Regions from separate parts of the Lysinibacillus sp. FSL M8-0337 genome, predicted to be linked through region 1. Evidence: riboswitches for the same ligand, from Rfam matches in the RefSeq annotation. Region 1 holds a riboswitch; the other holds the start of a gene.
The links. A riboswitch is a leader RNA that binds a small molecule or an ion and turns the genes downstream of it on or off. The one in region 1 is predicted to bind cobalamin.
Positions count from the first base shown of each region.

Region 2: another riboswitch for cobalamin. It lies ahead of MKY08_RS13065 ((2Fe-2S) ferredoxin domain-containing protein); the one in region 1 lies ahead of MKY08_RS11700 (hypothetical protein).

Region 1 covers NZ_CP151996.1:2,473,327-2,480,898, reverse strand. The annotation lists gene MKY08_RS11730 (hypothetical protein) at 1-2, opposite strand, end outside; gene MKY08_RS11725 (hypothetical protein) at 184-390, shown strand; gene MKY08_RS11720 (Rrf2 family transcriptional regulator) at 501-911, shown strand; gene MKY08_RS11715 (NAD(P)-dependent oxidoreductase) at 986-1,615, shown strand; gene aspA (aspartate ammonia-lyase) at 1,768-3,186, shown strand; gene MKY08_RS11705 (HAMP domain-containing methyl-accepting chemotaxis protein) at 3,370-4,614, shown strand; cobalamin riboswitch at 4,762-4,950, shown strand; gene MKY08_RS11700 (hypothetical protein) at 5,221-5,994, shown strand; gene MKY08_RS11695 (TetM/TetW/TetO/TetS family tetracycline resistance ribosomal protection protein) at 6,082-7,572, opposite strand, start outside.
Region 2 covers NZ_CP151996.1:2,730,778-2,738,349, forward strand. The annotation lists gene cobK (precorrin-6A reductase) at 1-566, opposite strand, end outside; gene MKY08_RS13055 (sirohydrochlorin chelatase) at 563-1,480, opposite strand; gene cobJ (precorrin-3B C(17)-methyltransferase) at 1,495-3,165, opposite strand; gene MKY08_RS13065 ((2Fe-2S) ferredoxin domain-containing protein) at 3,169-3,540, opposite strand; cobalamin riboswitch at 3,676-3,856, opposite strand; cobalamin riboswitch at 4,113-4,297, shown strand; gene MKY08_RS13070 (energy-coupling factor ABC transporter permease) at 4,440-5,186, shown strand; gene MKY08_RS13075 (energy-coupling factor ABC transporter substrate-binding protein) at 5,188-5,460, shown strand; gene cbiQ (cobalt ECF transporter T component CbiQ) at 5,464-6,240, shown strand; gene MKY08_RS13085 (ATP-binding cassette domain-containing protein) at 6,233-7,069, shown strand; gene MKY08_RS13090 (S8 family peptidase) at 7,424-7,572, shown strand, end outside.

The sequences.
Region 1 (7,572 bases):
ATACTAAATATCCTCCTGTCTATAAAAGTTTTCACATTTAATCTTTAAACAATTATATCAATTTTTTTCTTTTACTCGTCTATCGATTATATTTTGATGATGATTTCTAACTTGTGTAGTAAGAAATCATCACTATAAATCCAAACACCTTCTAAGCTATAATGGCGAAGGAGGTGTTTTTAGATGAACGTAATTTTTATAGAAACAATGACAGGGACAGAGCTTTTACAGATGGTATCACATGATGTGGCTGGCATACTAGCTGCGGCTCAAGGCGAGAGTGTAACGTTCCCCGTTGGTCATTATAAATATGAATTTCATAATCTAGATTTTTATGAAGAAAATGGTCAAATCCAACAAGAGCTCGTTATTTATATGACAAAAATTTAAATTCGATAGCGGGTGTATTTTTGTGAATAATGAACAGGTTAAGATATGAGCATATGACTTGCGATTATCTCAACCTGTAACTATAATAGTTACAACAGGTGGTGATTCGTATGGTCAATAGTCGATTTTCAGTCGCTATCCATATACTTTCGCTCATTGCTACAACATCTGATAAAAGTCAGCTTACATCTGATTATATTGCAGGTAGTGTCAATACGAATCCCGTAGTCGTACGACGGATGATTGGGAAATTGAAAAAAGCAGGCTTGTTAACTTCTCAGTCAGGACTTGCCGGTTATGGACTTGTTATTGAACCAAAGGATTTGTCATTGTTGAGCATTTACCGTGCGATTGATGGTCCAGAGCAACTATTTACAATACATGATGAACCGAATCCTGCATGTGCTGTCGGCCGAAAAATACAGCATACGTTGGAAACCGTTTATCTAGATGTATGGCATGCAATGGAAAAACAGTTACAAGCACAAACATTGCAAGATGTGCTAGATCAACTTCGTTAAACGTAACGAGGTCGGTCTTACTGTATTCAACCTGTAACTAAAATGGTTACAACAAATTATAGGAGGAATTTATAATGAAAATAGGCGTTATTGGAGCAACAGGAAAAGCAGGGCAAAAAATAGTGGAGGAAGCATTACAACGTGGTCATAACGTTACAGCCATTGTTCGTTCAGCTTCTAAAGTAAAAGAGAACATTACAGTGATGGAGAAAGATGTATTGGATTTAACACAAGAAGATGTAAAGGGTTTTGATGTTGTTGTGAATGCGTTTGGTGCACCACTTGGACAAGAAGCATTACATGTTGCTGTAGGTCGTCATTTAATTGCTATCTTTAACGGCATTGCCACAAAACTATTCGTAGTGGGTGGAGCAGGCAGCCTTTTTGTAGACCCAGAAAAAACGATTCGTGTTATGGAGACGCCCGATTTTCCGGAAATGTTTTTGGCAACTGCAAAAAATCAAGGTGAAAACCTTCAAGACTTACAAGCATCAAGTATTTCGTGGACATTTTTAAGTCCTTCTGCCCTATTTGATCCAGAAGGGCCACGTTCAGGTAGCTATACAACTGGAATAGATCATTTGTTAGTGAATGCTAAAGGTGAAAGCTATGTCAGCTATAGTGATTATGCGATTGCAGTATTAGATGAAATAGAAAATCCACACTATTTAAATAGACGTTTTACCGTTTCCTCAACTAAATAATCCTACTGCCGAGCGTAAGAAATATGCTCGGTTTCTCATTGTTTATCGTCGTTTACGAAAAAAACTTTCATTTTACTGATAAATGACTGTTTACAAGACGGCATTTATTAGCTACTATCAGTGTGAGTATTAGTTCAAAGGAGACGACAATAATGTCCACACAACGTATAGAAAAAGATTTTTTAGGTGAAAGAGTATTACCAGCAGATGCTTATTACGGGATTCAAACGCTTCGTGCAACAGAAAACTTCCCAATTACAGGCTATAAAATTCACCCAGCCCTAATTAAAGCAATGGGTATTGTAAAAAAAGCAGCAGCATTAGGTAATATGGAAGTACACCTATTATCAAAAGAAATTGGAGAGGCTATTGTCGAGGCTGCACAAGAAGTCATCGATGGTAAATGGGATGCTGAATTTCTAGTAGACCCAATCCAAGGTGGTGCAGGCACTTCTATTAATATGAATGCGAATGAAGTTATTGCGAACCGTGCTCTTGAAATTTTGGGTAAAGCAAAAGGGGACTATCAGACGGTTAGTCCGAACAGTCATGTTAATATGTCACAATCAACAAACGATGCCTTCCCTACAGCGATTCATATTGCTGTATTAAATTTAATCGATGACCTTCTGGTGACAATGGAAAATATGCAAGCCGTATTCCATCAAAAAGCAGAGCAATTTGCACATGTTATTAAAATGGGACGTACGCACTTACAAGATGCTGTACCAATTCGCTTAGGACAAGAGTTTGAAGCTTATTGTCGTGTAATTAACCGTGATATTGTTCGTATCCGTCAAACACGTCCAAACTTATATGATGTCAATATGGGGGCAACAGCTGTCGGTACTGGGCTAAACGCTTTCCCAGACTATATTAAATCTGTAGACCAACATCTAGCTGAAATTTCTGGCTTACCATTAAAAGGTGCTACACATTTAGTCGACGCTACGCAAAATACGGACGCTTATACGGAAGTGTCAGGGGCATTAAAAATTTGTATGATTAATATGTCTAAAATTGCGAATGACCTTCGTTTAATGGCATCTGGTCCTCGTGCCGGTTTAGGAGAAATTATTTTACCCGCACGTCAACCTGGTTCATCTATTATGCCTGGTAAAGTAAATCCAGTAATGCCAGAAGTGCTAAACCAAGTTGCATTCCAAGTAATTGGGAATGACCATACCATTTCTTTAGCATCTGAAGCGGGTCAATTAGAATTAAACGTAATGGAACCAGTGCTTGTTTTCAACTTAATTCAATCAATTAGCATAATGAATAACGTTTTCCGTGCATTTACAGAAAACTGTTTAAAAGATATCGAAGCAAATGAAGAACGTATGAAGGAATATGTAGAGAAAAGTGTGGGTGTTTTAACAGCAGTCAATCCACATATCGGTTATGAAGTAGCTGCTCGTCTTGCACGTGAAGCCATTCTTACAGGTCGTTCAATTCGTGAACTTTGTATTGAAGCAGGTGTCTTAACGAAAGAGCAATTGGATTTAATTTTAGATCCATATGAAATGACACATCCAGGTATCGCTGGTTCTAGTATGATGAAATTAAAATAATTTTTAAAAAGCACTTTGTTTTACGCAAAGTGCTTTTTCTGTAGACAAAGGGCATCGTTATTCCCTTTGTCTTTTTTTAGTATACCAATATACATATAAAAGATGGGCGTATTTCTATCAATCTTAGTATAAATAAACTATAATAATGGTATTATAGTAATATTATAGTTAGGGGATTTTGGTATGACTTTACGAAAAAAAAGTATTTTTGGTTTTTCATTATTAAATTTAATAATGATTGTAGTGTTAATAATAGATCTTGCTAATTTAACAGCATTAGCATGGCTATCTACAATATTAACGATTATTGGTATCTCCATTACTTTATCCTATATCTTCTATGTTAAATATAAAGTGATTCAACCTATTAACCAATTATCTAATGCTGCGAAAGCAATTGCAGTAGGTAACTTTGACTCTGATGTCATTACTGTACAAGACAATAGTGAGATTTCAGAATTAGCAAATGCTTTTCTAGAGATGAAAGAGCAATTGCGTACGATGACACTTACAATTGCCAACAGTTCGACAGATTTATCTGCCAGTATCGAAGAATTGTCTGCCAGTACAAATGAAATTACAATGGCTGTTGAAGAAGTTGACCATCAAATGGAAAAAACGTCAAATGGCCTTAAACAAGCCGCACAATCGGCAAACAATAGTGCTGTTGCGATGCAGGAAACAGTGGATGGCATTGAGCGTATTTCGGTTGCCACACAGGATGTTTTCAACCACGCGAAAGAAGCGAATGATATCGCAGGAAATGGTGCAGAAATTTTGCATGTTGCGAAAAACCAGATGGAGTTTATTTCATCTTCAACAGATAAAACAAGTACCTTAATACAACAATTATCAAATAAAATGACGGATATTAAAAAAATGACAGAAATGATTACTACGATTACAGATCAAACGAATTTACTTGCTCTAAATGCTGCGATTGAAGCGGCACGGGCTGGAGAACATGGGAAAGGTTTTGCAGTCGTTGCAGAAGAAGTTCGTCAATTAGCAGAGCAATCCAAGCACTCTGCCATTCAAATTGTGGATCTTGTAGTAGGTATTGAAAGTGATACGAAACAAGTTGCTGTGGCTGTGGAAGAAGACTTAAAAAATGTTCAACAGGGGGTCTATGTCATTGATGAAGCAACAAAATCTTTTGGCAACATTTCGCAGCACGTTAGCCAAATGACTGATCAACTCGAAGGCATTTCGACAACTGTAAATTACTTGTCAAATCGTGCAAATGAGGTGGCTAATTTAGTATCAACAATTGCAGGAGGCATGGATCAATTGTCCAGCTATACAGAAGTTGTGCTACAATCAATGGATGAACAAACGGCTTCCATGCAAGCAGTCAATCAAGTTTCGCAGGAATTAACGATACAGGCTGATGATTTACAAAAGATTACAAATCAATTTCATGTATAAATAAAAATGGATCGTTCTTTAGGTGACAGTTCGTGCATTGATAGCAATGCACATACTTTTATGCTGCTGTTTGACTTTAAAATACCACTACTTTACAATATAAAGTAATAGTTTAATAGGAATTTTCTAACAAATTCCTTCACAACTGAATAGCGTGTAGTAAGAGGTGTAAATTGCGTGCAATTTACTTAAAAGGGAAGTCGGTGCAAATCCGACGCTGTCCCGCAACTGTGAATGTGAGCGTCTTTTCAAATTATGACCACTGTCAAACGACGGGAAGGTGAAAAGAAGCGATGACCATAAGTCAGGAGACCTGCCTGTTACGAGTACACACCATAAACCTACGAGGAATAGGAGGTGGCATGTTGACAAAACAGAATAATCTGTTCGTCACAGTACGTCAAACGACCAACACCAAAGGATGTAAAGGGATACGGCATCAAGCCAGATCGCTTCCATTGGTGCACTGTTTGATGTTATCGGATGAATGATATTTTTGAAGTACGATGGCCATAATTACGGATTTCCTCTACATTTGCAGGAAATCCGTTTTTTTATGTAATCGATACCTTCGTTTTGAAAATATGTACGAGAAGAGGTGCAAGTATGACAAAAATTCAGGTATGTTCAACACGAGAAAAGAAAAATGTTGATATGAAGATTTGTAAGCAACCGCGCACGGAAGTTGCCAAGCAACGAAAAACGAGAATGGTTATTGAAGCACTAGTAGATCAGTTTTTAGCCACAGGGCTTATTCCGCACGATCGATTATTTGATTGCATTTTTTATAATAAAGACATTATTTGGATTCAAAATGATGTCTATGAAGGATACTTATTTGCGAAAGCAAGTGTGGCTGATGAATTGAAAACAAAAAAGAATGGTTTTATGATGTATATGCCAACCAATCCAATCGTTTACGAAGTAAATGAGGAAGTCTATCATTTAATTACACGCATCGATTCAATTCGAGCTAAACCCAATTTGGATCGCCTGAATGTAGAATCGAAGCCTATTTTAAGTGCTGCAAGGGTCAATGATTTACTATGTTCGATGGTAATGCGTTTTTATCAGACGTATATGGAAGATTTATCGTTAGTAGCTCAAGAAAATCAAGACTATAGTAAAATACAACATTTACTAGACTATGTAGAGCGTGAATATGCTCAGTTTTTACAAAGTGTAAAAGAATTAAATGATTATCATTTAAATTGGCATCCACGTGGCAACGGTCATCAATTGTTACTCCAACGTATTGAGCAATTACAGATTTTAAAAAGTAAGCCTGGTTCGGTTCTTGTGGATTTCTCAAATCATCATGGGTATGTGATTGCGGAGTCAGCGAATTCTTTGAATAGGAAAACGAAAAAAGCGTTGTAGATTATATAAAATGTATTGGTACGCATGTTATGCAGTATTCGATTTTCTGTCAGAAAGGCATCGAAAAACATTCGATGCCTATTTATTTTATAGACAATGCATGGCTGCTTTTGCCTCATTCCATGGGACTGAATAGCCTTTTCCTTTCGCACAAAAAATGCTCGACGACGTATAGTCAGGATCAGCCTGTTTATTATAATTGATTTGTGCGATTATTGCCTCGCTATTATGACATCTATCATATCCATCGAATTGTAAAGATAAAGAGCCTTTGCCATTCGTGTAAGCAGCGAAAGTAGTACTATAGTGCATAAATGTAGCAACAGGTACACGCCCTGTTAAAATGACTTGCTCCTCTGACAATATCGGAGAATCAAAAGTACCATCTGCTTGTTGGATATCGTTCATCATTCGCCCAATAAAATCATTGGATGCTTTCATTTTGAAGCGGTAATAGGGCTCAAGTAAGATATTCTCCGCTTGTTCTAGCCCTTGTCTTAATGCACGGAAAGTAGCTTCCCGAAAATCTCCTCCTTCGGTATGCTTGATATGCGCTCGTCCTGTCAACAGTGTAAAACGAATATCGGTAACAGGAGAGCCAGTTAATAGACCGTGATGTTCGCGTTCAAACAAATGTTTTTCGATAAGGCGTTGGTGACCAACTGATAAATCATCAGCATGACAGGCGTTAACAAACGTATTCCCAGTTCCGCGGCTGTTCGGCTCCATGAATAAGTGTACCTCGGCATAATGTTTGAGCGGTTCGAAATGTCCGTAACCAGTTACAGTCGTTGCAATCGTCTCCATATACAAAATTTGAGGCTTATCAAAGGTAATATCAAGTGAAAAGCGATTTTTTAAAACTTCAGCAAGTACTTCAAGTTGTATGACACCCATAATATGTACATGAATTTCTTGGAATTTTTCCTGCCAAACGACTCGTAACGACGGCTCCTCGGCTTCGAGTAAGCGAAAAATCTGTAAAATTTCCTTTATATGCTGTTGCCCTTCATACAGTACTTTTGCTTGTAATGTAGGCACAAGTTCATAAGGTTTAGGGATTATTGTACTTCCTAAAATGTCCCCAATCTTCGCTAGGCTAAGCCCTTTCACTGCAAAAATGTCTCCTGCTTGCACAACTTGGGTTGTAAGAAAACGGCGCCCATTATACAACCTAATTTCTGTTATTTTTTCCGTAACATCGCCAAATGAAAAGTCATCGCGAGTATGCAATGTTCCTTGTAAAGCTTTTATAAAAGTTAAGCGTTGTGTGCCATCATGGCGAATTTTAAAGACTTCTCCTTGAAAGGGTGCTTGAAGGTCGAAGTGTGTCTCTGTCAGGAGGGGAAGCTGTGATACAAATTCCTTGATTCCAAAATCTTTTAAAGCAGCACCAACAAAGCAGGGAAATGCTCGCTCTTCTTTAATCATCTTTTGTAACTGTAACAGGCACGTTGAGGCATCGAGTGTATCTGTTAAAAAGGCCTCGAGAAGGTGATCATCGCGCTCGGCTAGCCACTCAGCAATATAGCTTTGTATAAAATCTTTACGTAATGGGGCATCGATTAACAGGATGTT
Region 2 (7,572 bases), 260 kb from region 1:
TCGTTTAACTCTTTTGAAAAGGGTCCTTGAATGGCTACAATATCTCGTTGTGCCACACCAAGCGATTCACATTTTTCCATATTATCAAGGCGAGGCAGCATACGCGCAATGACACGAGTATGTTCTAACCCTTGCAAGACCTTTGTAAATGTAGCAAGTGTTTTACTACCTGTTGTCAGCATAATGACGCCTCGTTTTGTTGCAGCTAATTGTGCTGCTTCCTCGTAATCTTTAACGACTGTAATGAGTGGATGTTCGTAATGCTCATTTGCGCGTTCATAGCGGATATATGGAACACCTGCACTTTTTGCCGCTGCCATGGCATTTTTAGAAGCTTCCTCTGCAAATGGATGCGATGCATCAACGACTAAACGATCCCCTCGTTCAGTAATAAGTGCAGCCATCTCCTCTGCCGTCAATCGACCGACTAAATGAGGCAGTCCGACTTGTGCCAGACTTGTAGCAGCTGAATCCGTGACAACGGTAGCTGTAACAGCATAGCCTGCTGACTGCAATGCAAGTGCAAGATTTCTTGCATCACTTGTCCCTGCTAACATGAAAATCATTTCACTAGCTCCTCTTCATGATGGTGGTCATGATCGTGGTGGTGATCGTGATCGTGGTCATGATGATGGTGATGACCGTGGTCGTGGTCATGGTCGTGATGATGCTCCACGAATGCCGATGCATTAATACGGTACTGACATGTATCACAATTCATTTTTACGTCTCCTGCAATGGCCTCTTCCATACGATCTAGCAACACCGTTTTTAATTTTGGATGGTAGCCAAAGTAATCCGCCAATTGGATGTCTAAATCAGCATATGTGGCTGCATAGCTCTTTTGCATCCCTTCCATACGCTCCATTAAAATGCCTGTAAATAAGAAATACGGCAACATAATAATCTTTTTCGCCCCAAGACGATAACAACGTTCGATTCCTTCGTCCACTGATGGATTCGTTACGCCCATAAATGCACACTCCACTGTTAGGACATCTAACTGTTCCCAAAGCAAACGACCAATTTTATAAAAATCACTGTTCGCATCCGCATCACTACCACCGCGACCGATAAATAAAATCGCAGTATCTTCTTGTTTTTCTTTAATATTCAGTCCCGTTCCTGATAAACGTTCTGTTAAAATATTTAACACTTCTTCATGCACGCCAAGTGGTCGCCCATATGTAAAAGTTACATCCGGATATTTTAAACGAGCTGCATCAATCGCTGCTGGGATATGAATTTTTGAATGGCCTGCTTGCAATAAAATAATGGGCACAGCATACACCTCTGTAGCGCCACGCTTTACACATGCATCAATACCTGCTGGGATATTAGGTGCTTCAAATTCTAAAAAGCAAGTTTCAACGATATAGCTGTCGTCAATTGAAGGAGTCAATTGTTGAATAAATGTGCGTACCTCATCATTTCCTGCTGCTAAACGGCTACCATGGCCAATAAATAAAATTGCTTTCATTTCTTTTCTCCTCACTAGTCGCCGCACGGTGCTGGCTCTACTTTTATTTTGGATGACATATCTTGATACGTAAAATGCAATATTTTTTTCACTCGTTTAAAATATTTAAACAAGCGTTCATTTGGATGTGCATTTGCCTTATATTCCTCGATAATCGCGGTAATAAGCGGAATAAGCTGTTCTGGCTCTAACCCCTCTACGACAGGCTGTGCTGCATGTGCTGTTCGACCTACCGGCTTAGCTCCGATAAAGACATCGAATTTACTTTTGCGATAAACAATACCGATATCATCAAACACAGCACGATAACATGCCATGCCACAACCATTAAAGCCAATATTTAATGTTTTCGGCAATGACAACCCACCTAGAGTTGCTTGAAGTTCCTCTGCATATGGGATGGAATCAGCCTTCTCCCCATAACAGAAATCACATGCCTTTAATGACAACACATCCCCAATTGGTGAGAGTAAAAACCCTACTTCTCTCAACTTCTCTGTTATCGCTTCTGGTTCTGTCGTTGGGATTTTCAAATGTATTTGATGGTCTGGTGTATATTCCATCGTGCCTTCGTCTCCCACAACTTCAGCCAATGCCATCATTTGCTGTGGTGTAAAAAATTTATTTGCTACCCCAGGGCTAACAGCTAGTTCAAAAATTGACTCCATTTTTTGTTGAACTAGCTTTGGTGTGGCTTTTGTTACAGTTGTCCCCTGCACCATTGCAAGTGCTGTTGCTGCCATTTCTAAAGACGATTTTGTCGGTGTTGATACAGGTGTAATGGCAATATTACTTTTCATCCGTCCTGCATTTGGATCTGCCGCAAAATCATGGCTTGCAGTACCTGTTTCTTGGTTCATTGCCCACGGTTCATTTTCTTCTCTTAAACGCTGATGAGGACGTAAAGGCTGTTTTTCTTCCCCGAGCGTATATTTACGCTGATAGCCTCGCGGTGTAATCATTTTATTATCATAGAAAAACGTCGAAGAGTTGCCGATAATAACCGTTGTTAACATGCCGATATCATGCTCAAGCATCTCTGCTAAAGTCGTCATCGTAATTTCCTGACGCTCTCGGTAGGCACTCTTGACAAGACCTACAGGCGTATCAGGCGAGCGATATTCAAGTAAAATCCGCTGGGCTTCGACAATTTGACGTGTGCGGCGACCACTTTTCGGATTATATAAAGCGATGACAAAATCTGCCATAGCCGCTGCTTCCACACGCTTGGCGATTAAATTCCATGGCGTTAAATGGTCACTTAAACTAATGGTGCAAGAGTCATGCATAATCGGTGCACCTAGTAAACTTGCACAGGAATTGATAGCTGAAATACCTGGTACGATTTCGACTTCAACACCTGTTGCTTCTGTCCAACCAAGCTCAATCAGTACTTCATAGACAAGCCCTGCCATCCCATATACACCCGAATCTCCACTTGAAATAACGGATACAATATTGCCAGCTTCCGCTTGACGTACTGCTTCTTGCGCTCGTGAAACTTCTTCTGTCATGCCCGTACTAACAATCGACTTTGCACTAACTAAATCTTGAATAAGCTCAACATACGTTTTATAGCCAATAATAAATTCACTTTGTTGCAGTGCCTCCACAGCACGAGTCGTAATATGGTTAAAATCACCAGGGCCAAAGCCCACAACAAAAATCTTTCCTTTTTGCGCCATTTTTTACCCCTCTTTCACCTTGTCGATGCCTTTAATGGCTGTTGTTTGTGGTGTACGCTGTAATGTACCTTCTTTCAGCGTAAAAACATGTTCACTATGTAAAGAATCATGGTTTAAATCTTGTACAAGTGTTCTTCCGTGTTCAACCGATGGCACACGATACCAATTTCCTTGTGGATAAGCGATGACAACACAGGCATCTTTGCATCTGCCATTACAGCGCGTTCTTGTCGTATGTATTTCCTTATCAAGTGCTAATTTTTCGATTTCATCTCGTATTGCTAGGGTAATTTCCTCTGCCTCTTTTTTCATGCAGCTACTGCCATTACAAATAAAAAGATGCGTTTTCATTCCCTCTAAGTTCCAAGTTGTCATTGCTTTTCTCCCCTCATTTACTTTTAGGAAAAAGAAAAAACCTTCACTCTATATCGAAGAGTCAAGGTTTTGTAGAAGCCAAAATAAAAACGAATATACACGTATCCGCTCTCGCTTCACTTCTCCCTCCGAAAAGTTTGCATGCCATCAATAAGCAGGTTTCCTGACTTAAGCTTCCTTTTACTCTCGCGCCTTCCCAAGTTTTCAGTGGCATTGCGATTTCATCAGCTATTACAGTAGCGGGGGCTGTATCGGATTTACACCGATTTCCCTATTATCTCGAAATTTATCGAGCACTTATAGATGTATTTATATTAAATTAAAAAGCTGTATGTTTTTAAAAAGAATTGAAAAACTGTCTCTATCATAGCCTATTTTTTTAATACTTTTCAACATTTCTTTTTCATTTATTAGATTTTTAATAAAATTTCAACAAGTAATTCATTGAAAGCGACAGCTATTCTCTTATATTTATCTGAATTTTCTAGAATGTCAAATAACAAAAAAAATTTTTTTATAAAAAAAGATAGCTTGTGAATGGAAAAACATGTTACACTGTGTCGTGAAATCTCACAATTTCATCTTTTTTCGGTGCGAAGTGTAGCCATTTCGCTTAAAAGGGAAGCCGGTTCAAGTCCGGCGCGGTCCCGCCACTGTACTAGGGAGTTTTATAGAGAATGTCACTGTCCAATGGACGGGAAGACCTATAAAACGTTGAACTAAAGCCAGGAGACCTGCCGAAAAAAACGTGATCGTTTCAACCTACGAGGATAGGTGTGCGGCTTGGCAGATGATGATTCTATTTGCTTTTTCAGCTATGCACTTTTCCTAAATTAGGAGAAGTGCTTTTTTTATTGCGCACGCTACATTCGAAAATTTTGATTTAAGGAGGAGAGATTTTGAAATTATCTTTTTGGAAACTTAGTTACTTCCTACTAGCATTTTTACTAGTACCAAAACGAGCATTTGCGATGCATATCATGGAAGGATTTTTACCGATTGAATGGGCGATATTTTGGTGGATTATTTCAATTCCATTTATTATTTTAGGGTTACGCTCAATTCGCAAAACAATTGATGAAAACCCTGAAACGAAAATGATATTAGGGCTATCAGGGGCATTTGCATTCGTCTTATCTGCACTAAAAATTCCATCTGTTACGGGCAGTTGCTCACACCCTACTGGTGTTGGACTTGGCACAGTCCTGTTTGGCCCATTAGCAATGAGTGTGATTGGGACAATCGTCTTGTTATTCCAATCGTTACTTTTAGCGCATGGTGGCATTACCACTCTTGGCGCAAATGCTTTTTCCATGGCGATTGTAGGACCAATGATTGCGTATGCTGTTTTTAAAGGTGCTCAAAAAATCGGTCTATCCTTTTCTCTCGCTGTCTTTTTTGCAGCAATGCTTGGGGACTTAGGTACATATGTTGTCACGTCCGTTCAACTTGCACTTGCCTTCCCTTCAGAAGTAGGAGGCTTTATGGCTTCATTCACAAAATTCGCTAGTATTTTCGCGTTAACACAAATTCCACTAGCAATTAGTGAAGGGATTTTAACTGTTATTGTGATGAATTTCTTAAAAAAATACAATGTAAGCGAATTAAAAGCTTTACGTGTTTTCTCTGCAAAGGAGGCACATTAACATGAAGAAAAATTTACTGTTACTAGCTATAGTGATACTTTTAGCAATCATCCCTCTATTCATCCAAAAAGGCGCTGAATTCGGCGGTGCTGACGGTGAAGCTGAAGCAGCCATTGGTGAAATAAACAAAGACTACGAACCATGGTTTGAAAGCTTATGGGAGCCACCAAGTGGTGAAATTGAAAGTCTATTATTCGTCTTACAAGCCGCTATTGGCGCTGGTTTTATTGGCTATTTCGTGGGCTATATGCGCGGTAAGCATAAAGAAGGTTAAACGATGTTACTCATTGATAAGTATGCTTATATGAATAAACTAGCGTCCGTTCATCCGTTAGAAAAAATGACGTTCTCCCTTGGGTTGTTGCTATTGTCGCTTATCATGAGAGATGAACAAATTTCACTCATTACATTTCTTGTAATGAGTGCTTTTATCATTTTAGGCGCAAAAATTCCTTTACAATATTATGCAAAACTACTGCTTTTACCGAGTTTTTTCTTGCTCTCCAGTTTACTATCTATTTTGATTTCGATTGCACCTACTGCTAGTATTTTGCCGGCGCATCTATGGACATTTTCGCTAAGCCAGTGGACCCTTTTTATAGGAAATGACAGCTTAACAACAGCGCGGCACCTATTTTTCACCGTTTTGGGCAGTATTAGTTGTTTATATTTTTTAATTTTAACGACTTCCGTACAATCCATTTGTTATGTCTTACGGCAATGGCGGTTGCCAGCTTTATTTGTAGAGTTGGTAGAGCTAACATACCGTTTTATTTTTATCTTTTTAAATAGCATGCAAAAAATTCATCTTGCACAACAAGCTCGTCTTGGTTATCAATCACCAATGCAATGGCTTCGGTCGATTTCCATGCTTATTGCAGCACTGTTTGCCGAAATGTTCCAACGCAGTTGCGAACTAAATAATGCGATGCAGGCGCGCGGTGGTGAGGCTGTCTATTGGCAAGAAAGTAGTAGCTACAACAAGAAAAACTGGTTAGGCATTGTTATTATTTTCGTATCCCTCATTATCTATGGAGGTATTTCTTATGACTGAGCTTTATTTTGATCTTCAACATTTATCTTATGCTTATGCAGACGGCACTAAAGCCTTAACAGATATTACTTTGCAAATACCAAAAGGGAAAAAAATTGCCCTGCTTGGTCACAATGGCGCAGGTAAATCTACGTTATTTCAGCATTTAAATGGTATTTTAAAACCGACAGCTGGCACTATTTCTTTTTGTAACGAAACGCTTAGCTATTCTAGAAAAGCATTAGCAACATTACGACAACAAGTTGGCATCGTATTCCAAGATGCGGACAATCAACTTTTTTCTGGTACTGTCAAGCAAGATATAGCTTTCGGGCCATTAAATCTTGGCTGGTCAAACGAAAAAATTGAAGAAAAAATCGCGTGGGCTGTTGCGCAAACAGAGGTTGAAGCATTGCTTGATAAGCCCATTCACTTTTTAAGCGTTGGACAAAAGAAACGTGTTGCCATGGCTGGTGTGCTCGCAATGGAACCTTCCGTCTTACTATTAGACGAACCGACTGCTGGGCTAGATACTTATTATGCAGCACAATTTTTACAGTACTTAGCTAAATTAGAAGATGGGCAACGTACGTTTTTATTAGCGACACACGATATCGCTTTAGCCTATGAATGGGCGGATCAAATAATCGTGATGGAGGCAGGGAAAATCATTTATAATGGGGATCCAATCGACATGTTTTACGAAGAGGAATTGCTTGAAAAAGCCCATCTTGAACGACCATGGGTATTTGAAATGACGCTTGCCTTACAAACGAAAAAACTATTGGGCGACAATATAGCAATGCCTCGTTCCAAAAAGGATTTACACAAACTTATTGAACAGCTTTAAGGACTTTCCGTGAATAACTAGTAATAGAGGCTAATTCACTAAACACTCTTTCTCAAGGGACAATTCTTGTCATCCCTACCCACTTCTATTTTAATATCCTGTTCGTAACGAACAGTGTTGTTGTCAAACACTGGTTCGTTACGTACAGGACTATTAACATCCCACCGACTTTCACTCCACAAAAAAACAAGCAATAACTTATGCGAAAAACCATATAAAACAATTATTTATAAACCAATATACTAGTTATAACAAAAAAACTTGTAAAAAAATTTTATTGTGGTATGAAACCTTTCTCTTTACCATCCGTTATAAATATTGTAGTTTATAATTTTTTTAAGGAGGTAAAAACAATTGAAAAACTGGGTGATGAAATCAATCGCTGTCGTAGCATGTTCTGCCTTACTGGTTCCTGCTGCTTCTGCCTTTGCTGAAGCACCACAGAACCCAGAATCAGTGAAAACTATGCTCGCTAGCAACAACAAACAAGGAGCGAAGCAGTT